Regions from separate parts of the Paraburkholderia sp. JHI869 genome, predicted to be linked through region 1. Evidence: predicted binding sites of a transcription regulator. Region 1 holds the regulator's gene; each other region holds the start of a gene.
What was found. The regulator LexA, encoded in region 1, represses DNA repair genes until DNA is damaged. The targets are predictions, from matches to a motif close to ACTGTATNNNNATACAGT.
Positions count from the first base shown of each region.

Region 2: a site for LexA is predicted at 3,064-3,081, ahead of VSR72_RS13800 (VRR-NUC domain-containing protein). Genes of this name have one in related genera too.
Region 3: a site for LexA is predicted at 3,449-3,466, ahead of imuA (translesion DNA synthesis-associated protein ImuA). Genes of this name have one in related genera too.
Region 4: a site for LexA is predicted at 3,072-3,089, ahead of recA (recombinase RecA). Genes of this name have one in related genera too.

Region 1 is NZ_JAYMSC010000003.1:119,273-124,339, forward strand. Features, by position in the region: gene cysT (sulfate ABC transporter permease subunit CysT) at 1-131, opposite strand, end outside; gene VSR72_RS06965 (sulfate ABC transporter substrate-binding protein) at 257-1,315, opposite strand; gene lexA (transcriptional repressor LexA) at 1,608-2,258, shown strand; gene VSR72_RS06975 (hypothetical protein) at 2,313-2,690, shown strand; gene VSR72_RS06980 (DUF2939 domain-containing protein) at 2,798-3,481, shown strand; gene VSR72_RS06985 (universal stress protein) at 3,553-4,023, opposite strand; gene nodI (nodulation factor ABC transporter ATP-binding protein NodI) at 4,345-5,067, shown strand, end outside.
Region 2 is NZ_JAYMSC010000006.1:215,195-220,261, reverse strand. Features, by position in the region: gene VSR72_RS13805 (ATP-dependent DNA helicase) at 1-1,311, opposite strand, end outside; gene VSR72_RS13800 (VRR-NUC domain-containing protein) at 1,308-3,056, opposite strand; gene VSR72_RS13795 (hypothetical protein) at 3,177-3,746, shown strand; gene VSR72_RS13790 (DUF3443 domain-containing protein) at 3,848-5,067, opposite strand, start outside.
Region 3 is NZ_JAYMSC010000003.1:418,057-423,123, forward strand. Features, by position in the region: gene VSR72_RS08305 (error-prone DNA polymerase) at 1-951, opposite strand, end outside; gene VSR72_RS08310 (DNA polymerase Y family protein) at 997-2,601, opposite strand; gene imuA (translesion DNA synthesis-associated protein ImuA) at 2,510-3,364, opposite strand; gene VSR72_RS08320 (NAD(P)/FAD-dependent oxidoreductase) at 3,600-5,067, opposite strand, start outside.
Region 4 is NZ_JAYMSC010000011.1:169,849-174,915, reverse strand. Features, by position in the region: gene sucC (ADP-forming succinate--CoA ligase subunit beta) at 1-82, opposite strand, end outside; gene VSR72_RS20125 (DUF2889 domain-containing protein) at 133-828, opposite strand; gene recX (recombination regulator RecX) at 948-1,748, opposite strand; gene recA (recombinase RecA) at 1,916-2,992, opposite strand; gene VSR72_RS20110 (response regulator transcription factor) at 3,229-3,993, shown strand; gene VSR72_RS20105 (sensor histidine kinase N-terminal domain-containing protein) at 4,006-5,067, shown strand, end outside.

The DNA.
Region 1 (5,067 bases):
AGCGTCGCCGTCTTGAGGAAAGTGGCGGCAAGCGGAATGAGCACCACGAGGCTCAGGTAAGCCACCGTGATGCCTAGCGTCAAGCCGAATCCAGGCAGCGCACTGGGCTTGCGCAATCGAAACGTTGTCATGCTCATCGTCCAGACATGGGTTGCGCGCTGGGTTCCCAGGCGGCGCGGAAAAGCGCGCCCGTGGGCGCGCTTCGTTGTTATGCGGCCGTGTCGTTATCGACTTCTGACCGGTGCTGCATGACGGCTTACTGCGGCTGATAGATCGAATCGAACACGCCGCCATCCGCGAAATGCGTCTTCTGCGCGTTGGTCCAGCCGCCGAACGTGTCGTCGACCGTGTACAGCTTCAGCTTCGGAAACTTCGCCGTGAGCGCCGCCGGCACCTTGTCCGAACGCGGACGGTAGAAGTTCTTCGCAGCGATCTCCTGGCCCTCTTCGCTATAGAGGAACTGCAGGTAGGCCTCGGCCTCCTTGCGCGTGCCCTTCTTGTCGACGACCTTGTCCACCACGGCAACCGGCGGCTCGGCCAGAATGCTCACCGAAGGCACCACGATCTCGAACTTCTCCGGGCCGAATTCCTTGAGCGAGAGGAATGCTTCGTTCTCCCATGCAATCAGCACATCGCCAATGCCACGCTGCACGAAGCTCGTCGTCGCGCCTCGCGCGCCCGAGTCGAGCACGCCGGCGTTCTTGTAGAGCTTCGAGACGAAGTCCTTCGCCTTCTGCTCGTTGCCGCCCGGCTGGTGCAGCGCATACGCCCACGCCGCGAGATAGTTCCAGCGCGCGCCGCCCGAGGTCTTCGGATTCGGCGTGACGATCGAGACGCCCGGCTTGGTCAGATCGTCCCAGTCCTTGATGTGCTTGGGATTGCCCTTGCGCACGAGAAACACGATGGTCGACGTGTACGGCGAAGCGTTGTCGGGCAGACGCTTTTGCCAGTCCTTCGCGACGATGCCCTTGTTGGCGAGCGCGTCGATGTCCCATGCCAGCGCGAGCGTCACGACGTCGGCTTGCAGGCCGTCGAGCACCGAGCGCGCCTGTGCGCCCGAGCCGCCATGCGACTGCTTGATGGTGAGCGTTTCGCCCGTCTTGCCCTTCCACTGCTTGATGAAGGCCTCATTGATGTCCTGGTACAGCTCGCGCGTCGGATCGTAGGAGACGTTGAGCAGCGATGTATCCGCGTGAGCGGCTACAGGCGCCATTGCCGCCACTGCCGTGACGCCGACGAGCGGCGCAACGCCGATAACCAGTTTTGCCGCCAGTGTTTTCAGCCAGCCCGCGCGCCCCGTATGTGTCGTGCTCATCTATCTGTTCTCCGTTTTCGTGTGTGCTCGTTTGCGCTGAGTGATGAATTGCAGCTAACGATGGAGGCCAGTCTAGCGATCTGCTTACATTATTAAAAATGATGTTTTTTCATTTTTTAATACGCAAAAGTGGTAAGGGCAGAGGAAGTCGCCGCTGGAGCGCGGTTTCGTCCGCACAAACACGGGAAAGCGGCGTGATAGCAACGCTCAATTGATGAACTTCAAGTAACACTTGAAAAGTGGCGAGTACTGTATAAAAATACAGTTACCTGTTCAAACATACAGTGGCGCCATGACCAAACTCACCGCACGACAGCAGCAGGTTTTCGATCTGGTTCGCCGGGCCATCGAGCGCACGGGCTTCCCGCCCACGCGCGCCGAGATCGCGGCGGAACTCGGCTTCAGCTCGGCCAACTCCGCGGAGGAGCATCTGCGCGCGCTGGCGCGCAAGGGCGTGATCGAACTGGCTGCGGGCGCCTCGCGCGGCATCCGCCTCATGCCGGGGCCCGACGACCTGCCGCACCAGTTCACGCTCCCGCACCCGAGCATCATGCAGCTCTCGCTGCCGCTCGTTGGCCGCGTCGCGGCGGGTAGCCCGATCCTCGCGCAAGAGCACATCTCGCAGAACTACATGTGCGACCCGGCGCTCTTCTCGAGCCGCCCCGACTACCTCTTGAAGGTGCGTGGCCTTTCCATGCGCGACGCCGGCATTCTCGACGGCGACTTGCTCGCCGTGCAGAAGAAGGCCGAAGCGAAAGACGGGCAAATCATCGTGGCGCGCCTTGGCGACGACGTCACCGTGAAGCGCCTGAAGCGCCGTCCGAATGGGCTCGAACTGATCGCCGAGAACCCCGATTACGACAATATCTTTGTCGAGGCCGGCAGCGCGGAATTCGCGCTGGAAGGCATTGCGGTCGGCCTGATCCGCCCCACCGAATTCTAAGAAATCCGTCCGCGCGCAGTTCGCACATCGTTTGCGCACAACCTGGAGAGAGTCATGGAACGCCTTGCCCGCTTGCTGCCCTTCCGCCAATTCGGCCGTCTTCGCCACCTCCGTGGCATCGCTTCGTGCGCAGTGCGCGAAGTGCGCGATTCGGCCGCCGCACTGAGCGGCTCGCTCTTCGAAGACTCGCCTGAGATGGTGGCGGCCAGCACGGCCGACTTGCCTGTGTTGCCCTCGGCACAGCCGGCATTTGCGCGCGTTTCGCTCAACAGCACGCTCAACACCGAACAGCCCATGCGCCGTGCGCCCGTGCGCGTCTACCAGGGTCCTTCGCGGCTGATTCTCGTCGGCACGGTTGACGCGGTGTGCAGAGCGATCGACCGCTGCATCGCCGAGCAACAGAGCGACCTGCCTGCAGCGCTGGCGAAGTAAGCACGAGTTGAACCAAAGCGCGGCTCAAATGTGAGAAGAGGTTACGGTCGGGATCGTTTGGCCCGGTTTGCGGTCAACACCGTGTTTGAACGACTTAGCCTATGCCGATGAAGGAATCTCTCTCGACCCCGCGTAAGACCCAAGGCTGGAAGAAGCCCGTCGCGATCACGGTTGCGGTCGCCATGGTGGTTGCCGCGCTTGGCTACGCGTATGCGTCGCCCTATATCGCGGTCAAGCACATGAAAGCCGCCGCTGACGCCCGCGACGCCGTCGCGCTCAACGAGTACGTCGATTACCCAGCGCTGCGTTTGAGCCTCAAGCAGCAGGTTGGCGACGAACTGCATCGGCGCGTCGAGGGGCAGCACAGCAGTAATCCGCTGCTGATCCTCGGCGCCGTGATTGGCGCGGCATTGATCGGTCCGCTCGTGGATGCTTACGCGACACCGGAAGGTGTGGCCGCACTGCTCAGTGGCATGCCGCCGACGGGCAAACCCGGCGACCGGCCGCACGCGCCGCCGCCAGCGGAATCCGGCGCGCAATCGACGCAATCGGCGCAATCCACCCAATCGGCACCGGCGCCCGCCTCGCCGCCCGGCCCTGCAGCATCGGGCAATCCCGCGCCCGAGGCACGGCCGGTTGCCACAGCCGGCTATCGCGGCCTCAACGAATTCGCGCTCACGTGGGACCGCAGCGATACGGGCGAGCACTATGCCGCCATCCTGCAGCGTCACGGGCTGTTTTCGTGGAAACTCTCGGCTGTCGAACTAAACGAAGGAAACGTCTCGAACTGAGACAAATTTGAAGTGAAAGCGGAAACAGGCCGGTTCGTGCGAGCCGGCCTGCTGGATCCGTGCTTGACCCACTAAGCGGCAGCTTGTTGCTGCTTGTCGTCAGCCGCCGACGAACACGCCACCAGAATGCTGCACGACACGCGGTCGAGCAGCGGCGTGTTGCCCGCGCCCATCCACCAGCGCGAAAGTCCCGTGCGGCAGCGGTGCCCCACCACCACGAGGTCGGCATTGAGTTCGTTGGCCAGATTCGCGATTTCGTCGATCGGATGACCGAACGCGAAGTGCCCCTGGGCGCGCACGCCGCGCTCGGTCAGCCAGTCCACGCCTTCCTGAAGGATTTCGCGCGCCGTTTCCTCAAAGCGGCCGCAGGCCACATCGGTCAGCAGGCCGGCGCTCTGGGCGATCGTCGAACGCATGTCGACTACCGAGAGCAGATGCGTTTCGGCCTGTAGATCGAGCGCAAGATCGGCACCGCAACGCAGTGCCTTGCGGCCTTCGCGCGAGCCGTCGTAACAGAGCAGAATTTTTTTATAGCTCGCCATGATCGCTTCTCCCCGCCCGCGTGATTTGCAGGCTGTGCGATTCTCATGATGGTGCGCCGCAATTCCACACGCAAGGGCTGGAAAACGCCAGGTGTGCATCGAATTACGCCAGATACGTTTTCCACTGCGATCGCGTCTTGCGCAATGTTGAATGCTTGCCGCGACATGTATTCCACTCGCCCGACGTCAACCGGCTTCGAAGCGGCGCCCGACCCGCCAGGCGGCAATGCACTAAAATGGGCCGCCTTGTTTCGCGCGATTTGTCGTTCGATGCTTCGTTCGATTCGCGCGACACCCGTTCGACTCACGTTCAACTGGTCCATGCCCGCACCCGCCATCGAATTCGAGCAGGTCATCAAACATTACGGAGACAGGACGGTCGTCAATGGCCTGTCGTTCGACGTCCTCCCCGGCGAATGCTTCGGGCTGCTCGGCCCGAACGGCGCGGGAAAAACCACGACGCTGCGCATGCTGCTCGGCATCGTTTCGCCCGATGCGGGGCGCATCAGCCTGTGCGGCGAACCGGTGCCGGCGCGCGCACGCCACGCACGCCAGCGCGTGGGGGTCGTGCCGCAGTTCGACAATCTCGACCCCGACTTTACCGTCCGCGAGAACCTGCTCGTGTTCGGCCGATACTTCGGCTTGTCCGCTCGCGAAACGCGCGACCTCGTCGCGCCGCTGCTCGAATTCGCGCGCCTCGAGAGCAAGGCCGACGCGCGCGTGGGCGAGCTCTCCGGCGGCATGCGTCGTCGTCTCACGCTTGCGCGCGCGCTCGTGAACGACCCCGACGTGCTCGTGATGGACGAGCCCACCACGGGCCTCGACCCGCAGGCGCGGCATCTGATCTGGGAGCGGCTGCGCTCGCTGCTCGCGCGCGGCAAGACGATTCTGCTCACCACGCATTTCATGGAGGAGGCCGAACGGCTTTGCAATCGCGTCTGCGTGATCGAGGAAGGCCGCAAGATCGCCGAGGGCGCACCCAAGGCGCTGATCGAATCGGAGATCGGCTGCGACGTGATCGAGGTGTACGGCCCGGACCCGGCC
Region 2 (5,067 bases), on a different contig from region 1:
ACTCGCACGCCAGGCGCCGGGCTGAACCGCGTTTTGCGCGTTCCAGTGCTTCTGCAGACGCGCGAGCGCGCGCTTGAGCGGTGCGTTCGCGGCACGGCGCACGGTGTCGATACGCGTTTGCACGAGTTCCGCCGAGTACATCGCGCGGGCGCGCTCGGGGAGGTTGTGCGCTTCGTCCACGAGCACGCTCGCGCGCCACTGGTTGTGCGCGGCGAGCATGAACAGCATGGCGCTCACGTCGAACCAGTAGTTGTAGTCGCCGACGATCACGTCGCTCCAGCGCGCCAGCTCCTGGCCCAGGTAGTAAGGGCAGACGGCATGCTCGCTCGCCACTTCGCGCAGTGCCGCGCGATCGAGCCGCGCGCGTTCGAGCGCCGCCGCGCGTGCGGCCGGCAGACGGTCGTAAAAGCCGCGCGCGAGCGGGCACGATTCGCCATGACACGCCGCTTCGGGATGCTCGCAAGCCTTCTCGCGCGCAACGAGTTCGAGCACGCGCAAGGGAATGTTCGTTCGTTGCGCACCGGCGGTTGCTGCGTCTTGCGCGTTTGTCAGCGTGGCGAGCGCGTCGAGCGCCAACTGGCGCCCGGAGCTTTTCGCGCTCAGAAACACGACCTTGTCGATTGCGGCGCGCGGGCAAGCCTTCAATTGCGGAAAGAGCGTGCCGATCGTCTTGCCGATGCCGGTAGGCGCCTGCGCCAGCAGACAGCGCCCTTGCGTGGCCGTGCGCCAGACAGCTTCGGCGAGATCGCGCTGGCCGTGTCGAAACTGTGGATGCGGCAGGCACAGTGCGGCGAGCGCGGCGTCGCGCGCGGCGCGGTGTGCGCTTTCCTGCTCGGCCCATGCAACGAAGCGGCGGCATTGCGTTTCGAACTCGGCGCGCAGTTGCGCAGCGCTTGCATGCTCGACGAGCGCCGTTTCGCTGCCCGAACCGATCTCGTAGTACACCAAAGCGAGTTCGAGCGCATCGAGGCCAAGCTTGTCGCACAGGAGCGCGCCGTAGACGCGCAACTGCGCCCAGTGCAGTGCGCGCTGATTCTCGCGCATCGCTTCGAGGTCGCCGCGATAGGTCTTGAACTCTTCGAGCCTGCGGCGAGCGGGATCGTAGCCGTCGGCGCGGCCGCGCACCGTCAGCGATTCGAACGTGCCGGAAAGCGCGATTTCGGTTTCGTAACCAGGTGGGCGCCGCGCGGCGATGGCTGCATGGCCGGCGCGGCCATCGCTTGCGTCTGGCGAGGGCGTGAAGCGCAAGTCGAGGTCGCCGCGTTTCGCGGTGAACTCGCACAGCGTGCGTACGGCGACGGTGTAACTCATGGCGCGCGCAACGGCTGTGCGGTGGTTTCGTCGGCGAGGTCCGGCCAGCGCACCTGCAACACGGAAACCGGCATGCCGTGCTGCACGCAGTAGGCGAGCCAGCGGCGCTGGTTGTCCTGCAGGCGGTCGCCGGGGCCTTTTACCTCGATCAGTTCGTAGCGCCGCTCGTGCGGCCAGAAGCGCACGAGATCGGGCAGGCCCGAACGGTTGGCGACGGGCTCGCGCAGCAGCCGCTCGAACCACAGGCGCAGATGCGCGGCGGGGAAGCAGTCGAGGGCCAGCGCGAGCAGTTCGTCGCTCAGTGCGGGCCATGCGACGAAAGGCGACTGGGTGCCGGCTTTATCTGCGTAGCGCCGCAGGATCGAGTCGCGGTACGCGTGCGTTTCGAGTTCCGCGAGGCATGCTTCGAACTGCGAGGTACGGCGCGCGACGAAGTCGGCGGCGTGCAGGTCGGCGGGGCCGCGCTGGAACGGGTGGAAGAATGCGCCGGGCAGCGGCGCGAACAGCGCGGGCCAGCAGAGCAGGCCGAAGAGTGCGTTGATCAGCGTGTTCTCGACATAAAACACCGGCGCCTGCGCCGTGGCGAGTGCGAGGCGAGCGGCTTCCTCGACGCGTAGTGCCCCCGGTGCGGCGGGCAGCGTGAGTTCGAGCTGCGCGAAGCCCCGCTCGGCGTTCGTCTTCGCTTTCGCGCGCGTGCGTGCGAGACGCCCGAGCGTGCGCGCCGCGCGCTGCGCTTCCTCTTCGTTTTGAGGCGCGTCGGCAATGGTTTGCGCGAGCGCCAGCGCTTCCTCGTGGCGGCTCAATTGTTCGAGCACGCGCACGCGGCGATAGCGCGATTCGGGATGACCGCAGTCGAGATAGGCTCGCCAAGCGAGTTCGGGTTCGCCCGCGCGCTCGGCGGCGAGCCCTGTTGCGTGACGCAGTTTGTCGTGCCTGGCGCGCAGCCACGCGTTAGCTTGCGTGTGCGGGGCCAGCGCGTCGAGCGTTTCGAGGGTCGTGGCGATGGCGGTGGCCGCGTCGAAGTCCGTGGACTGCGCGGCGCTGTCGAGACCGTCGCGGCAATCGCGCAGCGCCAGATACGCGTCGATGTCCTCGCGCCGCTGGAACGCGCGCGACGCGCGATCGAAGGCCACGCTCTCGTAGCGATAGACGCCGAGGTCGGCGAGCACGAACTCCGACCAGTCCTGATGCAGGTTGCCGAAGAACATGAGCCGCAGGCGCTCGCAGAGCGGGGCGGCGGCGAACAGCAGCACGGTGTCGGGCGAGGCCGGGAACCACGCATGCCAGTCGCGCGGCTCGGGCGCGGCGGCGTAGTGGGCGTCGCAGCGTGGATCGTAGTGCGCCCCGAGTGCTTCGAGCGTTGCCGCGCGCGTGGCGCGCGGTTCCAGCGCGACGCCAAGACGCGCGGCGAGCGCCTGCAGCTCGGCCTTCGTCACGAGCGCGGCGAGCGCGTCGAAGTCGAGCGCTGGCGCGCCGTCGAGCCATCCCGCTGCGACGAGCGGAGCCGCCGCCGCACGCGGGCAGCCGATCTCGTCGTATGTCAGACGGCTCGCGCGGAAATGGGGCCCCTTGCGCATCAGCATGCGCACGAAGAGCGCGCGCGAGGCTTGCGGCATGCCCGCGAAATCGACCGCGAAGCGGCGCTCGACGTCGTCGAAGAGGTCGGCGCAGCGCGCGTCGAGCCACGCTAGCGCACGCTCGAAGTTCGCGAGGTAATAGAACGGATCGGGAGAATCGGGAAGCACGCGCGGCACTGTATGGATATACAGCAGCGATGATAGCAGGGTCGCGCAGGGGCGCGAGCGCCGTAAGGGAATGCCCGCCCCGTACGCTACAATTGCCGCAGCCTGAAAAACGGATGAGCGATGAACAAACGTAACGCCTGCTTCGCCGGCCTCGCGGCCGCCGTCACCCTGCTCGCGGGATGCGCGGCGCAGTACCGCAACACCAGCACCTGCGAAGAGGAGATGCGTAACCGCCTGGCCGAGACGAGACTCGGCGACCTGAAAGTCACGCATAGCGCGACGACGTATCGTGGCGCGCGCGTGGTGATCGAAGGTCAACTCGAAAACGCCCCGGCGTCGGCCGCCGCAGCTGCGTCGGCGCCGTCTGCGGCGTCTGCGTCTGCAGCGTCGGCCGCCACGGCGCAGAGCGCCCAGGCGGCGCCGAACGTCATGGCGCCCACGGTGCAGGCGGGCGTGCTGCCCGGCACGATTTCGGTTCCTGTCGCTCCCGTCGCCCAGAGCGGTGCCCCAGAAGGCAAGCCGACCACGCCGGCCGCGGTGCTGGCTGCGAAGCTCGGCATCAAGAAGGCCGTCGTGACGCCCGCGGCCGCGGAGTGCACCTTTAACGAGTCTGGCCTCGCAACGTTCCGCTGGCTCGCGCCGGCGCCGCTCGCGAAGACCACGCCCGACCCGAACGCCGCGAACGACTAAGGAGGACTCGAGCGGTTCGCCGTTGCGTTCCGTCGTGCGCAATCGCCACTCATCAAGGCCTCGCAAGAGGCCTTTATCGTTTCTGGCGGCGGCTGGCGCGCTTAGAACGCAAAGAACGGCCCGCTGCCGGCAGGCGTGACCTGCGAGGCGATCGCGGTGAATACGCGCCGCCCGAAGAAGAATGGCAGCCCCCAGCCGAACGCGTTGGCGTTGTAGCCAGCCAGATTGCTGAAGGCCCAGTTGCCGCTGGCGAGGAGCGTCGTTGAACTCGCGATCGCGAAAGTGACGGACGCGCCCACGCCGTCGATGCCCGCTATCGTCGCGCCGAGGCTGACGGGCGAACCCGGGCAATACCAGAATCCGCAGCGCGTCATCGTCGAGCTGTTGAAGTAGAGCGCGTTTGAGCCGGTGTCGAGGTAGCTCAGCGAGTAGACGGTGCCGTCCGATGTCGTCGTCTTCACATAGCCGGTGCCCGAGTTCGCGCGCAGCACGGTCGCGCTGCCGAGCGCGTTGTTCGCCTGCGAGCCGATGCCGAAGATCAACGACCCGCTCACCTCGGACGCGCCGCTGTCTGCTACGGCTGGCAGGTCGATGACGACGCCGTTGTTGTCGGTGGCAAAGGCCGCCACCGGGTTGCTGACCTGCTGCGCAAGCGGTTGCGCGCTCGCGGTGCAGCCGCTTGGCGGACACGCGTAATACCACGGCGTGACGGCCGCCCTGACGCAGGACACGCCGCAATCGGCGCTGAACGGCCCCACGCCGAGGATGCCGTTCGAACGCAGCGTGGCGGCGCTGTTCATTGCGAGACCGCTGCCGGCGCAGCCGGTCGGCGCGGAGGCGGGCACCGCCGGGTCGGCGATCAGCTGGATCGGCAGCGCTGCGGCCACTTCGCCCGCGAGTTTCACGTCGGCGCTGCGCACCGCGCCCCACGTATAGCCCGTGCCGAACACGGCGCATTCCCCCGCGATACTGGCTCCCGCGCCGGCTGGCACGGCGGGCAGCGCGAAGCCCGCCGGCAGCGCGGAAGCCAGCAGGCGCAGACCCTGCGAGCCGGTATCGACCTGAACGTTGTCGACGCTCGCGCAGTTCGCGGTGCCCGGCACGCAGACCGTGACGCTCGTCATCAGCATGTTGCGCGTCGAGGTGGGCGTTGGGCCGACCGTGACGGCTACGACGTTGGGTGTGGTCGATTGCGGCACTGTGCCGCTGGTGCTGGTGGTCGACGGCGCGCTCACGGGGCTTGGTGCGCTTGCGGTGGCTGGGGCGCTCGCGGGCGCCGTGGCGCCTGTGCTCGCGGGGGGGCTTCCACCGCCGCCGCCAC
Region 3 (5,067 bases), 300 kb from region 1:
ATAGGCCAGTTCGCCGAGCGAGAACGTACAGCGGCGCGCAACCTCGAGCGTCGCGTCGAGCGCCTCGCGCGGATAAATCGCGCCAAGCCGCACACGCGAGCGCAGATGCCGCTCCGCGTTCGCCTCCAGCGCGCGCCCGCACGAAGCGAGCGGCTTGCCGATGCGGATCGCGCTCAGCGTGTCCTGCAAGGGCTTGCGCGAGCGCGCGTGCATCAGCACGCCACCCGCCGCGACGAGCGGCAGGCCGCTCTCCTGCGAGACGTGGCGCAGCACTTCGATCTGCGTGTCGTCGCCGCCGGTTTGCCAGAGTTCGAGCGCGAGCCACGCGCGTTCGGCCGCGAAGCCCGCGAGCCAGTGCGCGGCGCGCAGCGTTTGCGCGAGCGTGGCCGTGCGCTGCGGCACGAGCAGCAGCACGCAGTCACGCAAATGCTTCAGATGCTCGAAGCCAGTTTCGGGCTCGATGAAATCGGCGGGATGCACGCGATAGCTGCCTTTGGGCGCACGCGAGCGCGCGAGCGTGATCAGTTCGCACAGATTGCCGTAGCCTTCGCGATTCATTGCGAGCGCAACGATCGTGCAGAACGGCGCGCCATGTTCATCGACGAGATTGAGCTCGCTGCCGATCAGCAAGTGCAGCGAAGGCTCGAACGGGCCCAAGGAGGCCGCGGCTGTGTTGCCGCTGCGCTCGCGAGCTTCGCGCACGGCTTCGTCGTGGGCTTTTTTGCGCCCCTCGTCGTATTCGTTGAGTGCGCTCCAGGCGCGCACGACGCCTGCGAACGAGCATTCGTCGGTGATCGCGAGCGCGCGGTAGCCGTGGCGGATCGCCTGCTCGACCATCTCACCCGGGCGCGACGCGCCCTGCAGGAAGGTGAAATTGGTCAGGCAGTGCAGTTCCGCGTAGTCAGGTAACTGCGCGGGCAACTGCGCGGGCAACTGTGGAGGCGACGACATGTTTCCTGAAACCCGAATGAGCGAAGACCAGGCGACAACCAGGCGCTAGCCGAAAAGCCCTTGCAGATACCACTGGCCGCCAATGCGTTCGCGATACAGCCAGAACATGCGGCCCTGGTCGTCGGCGGCGACGTAGTAGTCGCGCCCGACGCCCTCGCCGTCCCACCAGCCGGACTCGATGCGCTCGGTGCGCGTGAGCGTCTTGAGCGGCCGTCGATAAACCGGGCGGTCGCCGCGCATCGCGAGCTTGAGCGGCTTTTCGAGCAGCCACGCCGGACGCGGCTGGGTCGGCAGCGGCACCTCGGGCAGATCGAAGGCGCTTTGCGCGGGTGCGCTCGCGCCGGTTTCCGGCTGCGGCTTGCCTGCCTTGCGCGGCTTGCGCGCACGCTTCACGCCGCTCTCGCGGTAAGGCCGCGCCGACATCGCCAGCTCCGGCCGATGATCGTCCTCGACGAACAGCTGCAGCACGTTCTGCTCGCCAAGCCGCGCGCCGATGCGCTCGAAGAGCTGCCCGAGCGACGCCTCGGCGGCCTCGGCCATCGGAAAGAGCGTGTCGGTGGGCGCCGCGTATTCGCTCACGTGCGAAGCGACGAGCGCGAGGCCGATCACGGGCGCGGCGAGTTCGGTCTGATTCAGGCGCTCGCGCAGCAGCCACAGCAGATGCTCGGCATCGCGCGAAGGCGATGCCCAGGCGATCGTGAGCGTCGAGGTGCGCGGCGCGTGCCGCGAAGCCAGCTCGTGTTCGAGACGCAACTCGAAGCCGGAAAGCGCCGCGTGCTGCGCGGCGAGCCAGCCGGCCAGTTGCATCACGAGCCGGCGCGCGGCAAAGAGCAGCGCCTCGGCGCTCTCCACGCGCGCCTGCAATTCGAGCGACGCGTGAAACGACGGCGGCGCGGCAAACCAGACACGCGGATCGGGCGCTTCGCCGCGCGCCTGCGCGAGCCAGCCGAGCACGCCGTCGCCGAAACGCCGCACGATGCCGTCGCGCGGCAGCCGCCGCAGATCGCCGAGCGTGGCGCAGCCGATCTGCGTGAGCGCGTGCTCGTGCTGCGCGGCGAACGGCGCGAGCGTGACCGGCAGCGCATCGAGCACGCGCGCGAGCGTCGTTTCCTTGAGCACGTGCCAGCGGCGCGACGAACGCGTGACGCGCGCCTGCGCGAGCGTCCACGCGCCCCACGCCGTGGGCGCGCAGGCCATGCGCGCGGTGTGCCCGCAGCCGGCCACCGTCGCCGCAACCTTGGCGAGCAGCGCGCGCACGCCGCCGAAAAGACGCAAGCCCGAACCGACTTCGAGCAATAGTGTGTGCGACTGCGCGAACGACACCTTGGGCGTATAGGCGAGCAACGCGAGCGCGAGCGCCTCGAACGCGCGGGTCTCGCGCGCCGGCTCGGCTTCGAGCAGCACGAGCCCCGGCGCGAGCGCGAGCGCATGCGAGCGCGTGTTGCCGGGCTCGACGCCTGCGCGCAGCGCGTCGAGATCGGCGATCAGGATGCGCGTGTGGTCGGCGAGCGCGTAGCAGCGCGGCGCGCTGACGGTATCGGCGTCGGCATCGGCGCTTTCAGGCAGGCGCGATGTTGACGGCGCCGGCGGCGTCAGAGGTCTGACGGCCTCCAGCGGCAACAACGGCAAGGTGACGGCGATCCACAACATGATTGACCCCGGGCCACGGCATGACGACGGAGGCTGCGTCCGGCTGGGGCAGCACCGCGTCCTGCAGCGGCAATGTAATGACGAGTGGCTGGGCGGGCGGCGGCCCGCGGCGCTTGAAGATATCGACGGAGAGCGCGGCGAGCTGCATCCATTCGCGCCGGTTCAGGCTCGCGTCGTCGGGCGGCGGCACCGGCGAGCAGGTCATGCGCAGCGGCGCCGGCGACGACTGGTTGCGCGCGGCGAGCGGCCGCACGAGAAACGCGAGCGCCTGCGAATCCTGGGCGGCGACCTGCAGACGACGCACGGCGTCGGCGCGCGCCTTCGTCTGCCAGAGCAGCACGGCGCCCATGCCTTCCTGCTTGAGCGCCTGCTCGGCCACCCAGGCGGCCTCGCCTTCGGCCGCGCGCACCCAGATCACGCGCTCGAGCGCGAGCCCCCATGCCTTGAGCGCACAAGCGTACGGGCGCCACGGCGGCGCGACGAGCAGCACGTGCCGGCCCCCCTGCGCGGTGAGCGCGCGCAATGCGGGAGCGACGAGCCGCATCTCGCCCACGCCGCCCTGCTCGACGAGCAGTTCGGTCAGGCTGCCCGCGGGCCAGCCGGCGCCGGGAAGCTGGGCGTCGAGCGTGGCGTGGCCGCTCGGCACCGAGCGCTCGCTGGCGTGCGCAAGCTGATCGCCTTGCCACACGCGGCTTTGCAGCCGGGGGGGCAAGTGCGCGGCGAGCTGAGCAGTGGTCTGCGCAGTGATCTGAACGGCTGCCATGGTTCGTGGCCTGGTTGATGGGAACGCTCCGCCCTGCCCGGCAAGAAATGGGGCATCGGCAGGAAGGAGGTCGGTTCGCCTCCACCTGTATATTTATACAGTATTTTATGGGATTAGAGGAAGGCGGGAAATGGGGGAAGGGTCACTTGGCGATCCATTGCGGATCGCGCAGACAGGCGAATCGCGCGCCGCGCTGAGGGTGCGCTGACGCATCTCGCCTGCCTTTTCCCGCCTGTCAGGCCGCGTGCGCCGACGTCAGACTGAGCGCCACGGCTTGCGCCACTTCGATGCCGTCAATGGCCGCCGAATAGATACCGCCGGCATACCCGGCGCCTTCGCCGGCCGGATACAGACCTTCGACGTTCACGCTCTGGTAATCGTCTTTGCGACGAATACGCAGCGGCGACGACGTGCGCGTCTCGACGCCGGTGAGCACGGCATCGTGCATCGCGAAGCCTGCGATCTTCTTGTCGATCTGGGGCAGCGCTTCACGGATGGCTTCGATCACGTAGTCGGGCAGCGCCGTGCTGAGATCGGTCGGATGCACGCCCGGCTTGTAAGACGGCACCACGGAGCCCAGCGACGTCGAAGGCCGGCCGGCGATAAAGTCGCCGACCAGTTGGCCCGGCGCCTGATAATTGCCGCCGCCGAGTTCGAACGCGCGCTCTTCCCACTTGCGCTGGAACGCGATGCCCGCGAGCGGGCCGCCCGGATAGTCCTCCGGCGTGATGCCGACGACGATGCCCGCATTCGCGTTGCGCTCGGCCCGCGAATACTGGCTCATGCCGTTGGTGACCACGCGGCCGGGTTCGGAGGTCGCCGCGACCACCGTGCCGCCGGGGCACATGCAGAAGCTATAGACGGCGCGGCCATTGTTGGCGTGATGCACCACCTTGTAGTCGGCCGCGCCGAGCTCCTTGTGGCCCGCAAACTTGCCGAAGCGGCTGCGATCGATCACGCCCTGCGGATGCTCGATGCGAAAGCCCAGCGAAAACGGCTTGGCTTCCATGAACACACCGCGATCGTGCAGCATCTGGAACGTGTCGCGGGCGCTGTGGCCAACAGCCAGCACGACGTGGTCGCACGGCAGCGTCTCGCCGTTCGAGAGTTTGAGCGCGCGCACCTTGCCCTGCTCGATGTCGATGTCTTCGACGCGCGTTTCGAAGCGCACTTCGCCGCCCAGTTCGTGGATGGTGGCGCGCATCTTTTCCACCATGCTGACGAGGCGGAACGTGCCGATGTGCGGGCGGCTCAGATACAGGATGTCTTCCGGCGCACCCGCCTTGACGAATTCGTCGAGCACCTTGCGGCCGTAGTGGTGCGGATCCTTGATCTGGCTGTACAGCTTGCCGTCGGAGAACGTTCCGGCCCCGCCTTCACCGAACTGCACGTTCGATTCCGGGTTGAGCACGGACTTGCGCCACAGGCCGAAGGTGTCCTTGGTGCGCTCGCGCACGGCCTTGCCGCGCTCGAGGATGATGGGACGAAAGCCCATCTGCGCGAGGATCAGTCCCGCGAACAGACCGCACGGTCCCATGCCGATCACGACCGGACGCGGACGCGTCGAGTGCTCGGGCGCCTTCGCGACGAAGCGGTAGGTCATGTCCGGTGTCACCCCGCAATGCGGCTTGCCGGCGATCCGCTTGAGCACCTTCGCTTCGTCCTCGACTTCGATGTCGACGATATAGTTCAGCTTGATATCC
Region 4 (5,067 bases), on a different contig from region 1:
CCGAAAACACCGGGATGCCGCGCGGGACGGCGACTCCGAATTTCCGCAGGATTTCCTTACCCTGGTACTCGTGAATCTTCATGCGTGATTCCTTCAGTCTGAGAGTTGGAGTGAACTTCGATTCCGCTGTTGTTATTCATGCGAGACGGCGTCGGCCCTGCCCTCTTGGCTCGGGCTCCGGCTGTCGCGCACGCTGGGGGTTTGCGCGCCACGCTCTATTGAACGCGGCACATGGCCATACCAGCGCGGATAAAACTGCTTCACCGCCTCCCCGTCGAACCGCAGCGCGTGGCAGCGGCCAAGCTGGAAGGGCGGCTTTTCACCGGCGGCCTCATTGCCTCCGGCGGTCTTGCCGAGTTCCGGTCCGGGCGCTTCACCCGGCGAGCCATTCGATGTGTCCCACACTTCCCCGACGAACGCCTGGATCGCAGCGGTCGGCAAAACGCCCAGCATCTCTGTGAGATGCGTGCAGCCAGCCGTGCCGGCAAGAAGCCGGCCCGCCTGGAGGCGGAAGTTGTCGAGGAGATTGAGCCCGATAAGGGCCCGATAGGCGGGATGAGCGTTCTGGCACTGACCGTCGTAAGGCACCCAGTCGGACGACGCTTCTGCGTCGACGACGTTGAGCTTGCGATCGATCGTAATGCGCAGCCAGAGTTCATGGATGGGCAGACCATTGGGCCGGACACCGGCGGCGAGCGGCACGTCGCGTGGCTTGTGGTCGGTCAGGCACGCGTCGATGTCCCACAGGCCGTCTTCGCGCTCATAGGCAACCGCCCGAATGGCGCGCTGATGGCGCAACTGGCGGGGCACGGGCGGAGAAAGCGGCATGCTAAAGGTAAGACCGGATGGGAAAACCTCGCGATTTTAACATACCGGGTATTTGAGACAGCCACGAACACACAGGCCCGGCGGGGGATTGCCTGCGCGGATTTTTCGCGACGGCCGGCTCAGTTATCGGACCAGTCTTCCTCGATTCCCTTGAGGATCTTGCCGATGATCGACATCGAAAAGCCGCGCGCCGCGAGAAAGCGCGCCTGGCGCGCGCGTTCGGCAGGCGTCTCGGGCAACTGACCGTACTTCTTCTGCCAGACGGTGCGGGCGCGCGTGAGCTCGGTCTCGCGCAGTTGCGTGCTCACCTCTTCGATGAGCGCGTCGCCCACCGCGTGGCGCTTGAGTTCGCTGACGATACGCCCTGCCCCCACGCGCGACGCGCGCCGGTGCACGACGCTTTCGGCAAAGCGCGCGTCGGAGAGCCAGCCTTCGCGTTCTAGCGAATCGAGCAGCGCTTCGAGTGCGTCGGCGTCTTCGGTGTACGGCACCAGCTTGCGCGAGAGTTCGGCGCGGCTGTATTCGCGGCGCGAAAGATAGCCGAGCGCTCGGCCCTTGAGGGAACGCTCGGGGCGCTGCTTTGCCGCGGACGACTTTTCGCGCTCGCTGGCTCGGGCGGCGCGGGTGGCTGAACTGCGCTCGTACTGGTCGGCTTGCGGCCCGCTGGATTCGCGCGCCGTTTCGACAGGTGCGCGGCGCGATCGCTTGAATGTTGTTTCGACCGGCGGCTCTGACGACGCGTTTGCCGCCAACTCATCGTCCGCACTGAAGAAGGCCTCGAACGGCACTTCGAAGACCGCGCCGCCATCGTCGCTGAGATCGGCGGGCGAGGAATACGCCGCGCCAGAATGCGCAAAGCCGCGATCGCCCGCCTGGGCGTCGCGGCTTGAACGGCTCGTGCGTGAGTCGGCAGGCTTCACGGCGGAGCGCCGCTCGGCGCTCCTGTCCGTCGTTGAACCAGCGGTTGAACCCGCAGTTGAACCCGCAGGCGAACCCGCGCGCGGGTTAGCCTGCTCGCCGGAAGGCGAGGACGTGAGTGACCCGCCCTTGCGCATCAGCTTGCCTTATCTACGAGAGCCTGAAGAACTTACTCTTCGCCAGCGACTTCGACTTCGCCGGAATCGCTGACGCCGTCCGGCATCGTGCTCACGCCAAGCGATTCGCGGATGCGGTTTTCGATCTCACGCGCGATGTCCGAGTTCTCGCGCAGGAATTCGCGTGCGTTGTCCTTGCCCTGGCCAATGCGCTCGCCGTTATAGCTGTACCACGCACCCGCCTTGTCGACGATCTTCGCCTGCACGCCGAGGTCGACGATTTCGCCCTGACGCGAGATACCCTCGCCGTAGAGAATGTCGAACACGGCTTCGCGGAACGGCGGCGAGACCTTGTTCTTCACGACCTTCACGCGCGTTTCGCTGCCGATCACTTCGTCGTTCTTCTTGATCGAGCCGATACGGCGAATGTCCAGACGCACCGACGAGTAGAACTTGAGCGCGTTGCCGCCCGTGGTGGTTTCCGGGTTGCCGAACATCACGCCGATCTTCATGCGGATCTGGTTGATGAAGATCACCATGCAGTTCGTCTTCTTGATCGTGCCGGTGAGCTTGCGCAGTGCCTGCGACATCAGACGCGCCTGCAGACCCGGCAGCGAGTCGCCCATTTCGCCTTCGATTTCGGCCTTCGGCACGAGCGCCGCGACCGAGTCGATCACGATCATGTCGATCGAGCCCGAGCGCACCAACGCGTCGGTGATCTCGAGCGCCTGTTCGCCCGTGTCCGGCTGCGAGATGAGCAGTTCCGGCACGTTCACGCCGAGCTTGGCGGCGTATTGCACGTCGAGCGCGTGTTCCGCGTCGATAAACGCCGCCGTGCCGCCGAGCTTCTGCATTTCGGCGATGACCTGGAGCGTGAGCGTGGTCTTGCCCGACGATTCCGGACCGTAGATCTCGACCACGCGGCCGCGCGGCAGACCACCCACGCCGAGTGCGATGTCGAGGCCGAGCGAACCGGTGGAGACTACCTGGATGTCCTCGACCGCTTCGCCGTCGCCGAGTCGCATGATCGACCCCTTGCCGAACTGCTTTTCGATCTGCGCGAGCGCGGCGGCCAGCGCCTTGCTCTTTTCAGCAGTCAGCCCAGCCGAGCCTTTCTTGCTATCTTCCATGAATCGTCCTTTGCTATGATGAACGGCGTCTCGTGACCATGCGCACGCCTTATTCGGGCTAATGCACACGAACGCAGACACTGTATAAAAAAACAGTGGTTTTGGCAAGCCCTTCTGGCGAACCAGAACCGCGAATTTCGGGAGACCGCCGCGCGTCGCCTGACCGCGCCCTCAAAGACGCGGCGCGGCGCGGGTGCTACGAGGCAAAAAAGCCTCGAAGGCGACGCTGGCGCAACATGCGAATCCTCATTGCCGAAGACGACAGCATACTCGCGGACGGGCTCGTGAGATCACTCCGCCAATCGGGCTATGCCGTTGATCACGTGCGTACCGGCGTGGACGCCGATACCGCCTTGTCGATGCAGTCGTTCGACCTCTTGATCCTCGATCTGGGCCTGCCGAAAATGCCGGGCCTCGAAGTGCTGCGCCGTTTGCGCGCGCGCAATTCAAACCTGCCCGTGCTGATCCTCACCGCGGCCGACAGCGTGGACGAACGCGTGAAAGGCCTCGACCTCGGCGCTGACGACTACATGGCCAAGCCCTTCGCGCTCAACGAACTCGAAGCCCGCGTGCGTGCGCTCACCCGGCGCGGCGCGGGCGGCGGCCCGACCGTCGTGCGTCATGGCGCGCTCTCGTATGACCAGGTGGGGCGAATCGCGCGCATCAACGAGCAGGTGCTCGATCTTTCGGCGCGCGAACTGGGCGTGCTCGAAGTGCTGCTGCAGCGTCTCGGGCGGCTCGTCTCGAAGGAACAGCTCGTCGATCACCTGTGCGAATGGGGCGAGGAAGTCAGCAACAACGCCATCGAGGTCTACGTGCACCGGCTGCGCAAGAAACTCGAAGCGGGCGGCGTGCGCATCGTGACCGTGCGCGGACTCGGCTACTGCCTCGAAAAAGAGGCGAAGGAGGCGCAGGCCGGCGCCAGCCAGCCGAACGCCCGGACCGAGGCGAGTGCGCCCGACGCCGCGCCGGCGATGCCCGCCAGCCACTACTTCAAGTAGGCGGAGTCGACGATGGCCGGGCGTCCTCCCATCGCGCGCGCCGTGCCGCCCAAGGGCGCCGCGAGCGTCGCCGCAGAAAACCCCTCGGGCGCGTCCGCACACGCGGCCGACGCCCTCGACGACGACGCGCGCGACGCCCGCTACGCCAACCCGTTCGCCCCGCCCGACGAAGCCGAAGCCGCCGCCGAGGCGCGCCCGCGCTCGCTGTTCGGCGAAATTCTCGACTGGATGCTCGCGCCCTTGCTGCTGCTCTGGCCGATGAGCATCGCGGTCACGTATCTCGTGGCGAAGTCGATCGCCAACGGCCCATTCGACCGCGCGCTCGAAACCGACGCCTATGTGCTCGCGCGCCAGATCCAGCCCGTAAACGGCGTGGCCGAGCTGACACTGCCCGCCTCCACGCGCGACTTCCTGCGCGCCGACAACGTCGACAGCGTGTTCTATCAAGTGCTCGGCAGCCGTGGCGAGCTGATCGGCGGCGACCGCGACATGCCGCTGCCGCACGACGACGACCGCCCGCCGCCGGGCCTCGTCGAGTTCCGCGACGACACGCTGCGCGGCATCGACATCCGCGTCGCTTATACGACCGTGGAGCCCACGCATCTCAGCGCCGGCAACCAGCAAGGTCAGCCCGTGCTCGTCCAGGTCGCGGAAACGCTCGACAAGCGCCGCCAGCTCGCCAACGACATCATCAAGGGCGTGATCCTGCCGCAGTTCGTGATCTTGCCGCTGGCGATCCTGCTCGTGTGGTTCGGTCTCTCGCGCGGCCTCGCGCCCTTGCACGCGCTGCAGTCGAACATCCGCATGCGCCGCCCCGACGACCTTTCGCCGCTCGAAGCGCGCCGCGCGCCGCCCGAAATCGAGCCGCTCGTCACCTCGTTCAACGACCTGCTCACGCGGCTCGAACAGAACATGGAGCTGCAAAAACGCTTCATCGCCGACGCAGCGCATCAGATGAAAACGCCGCTCGCGGGCCTGCGCACCCAGGCCGAACTCGCGCTGCGCCAGGACGCGCCCGCCGAAGTGCACCGCTCGCTCGAGCAGATCGCGACGAGTTCCGAGCACGCCGCGCGG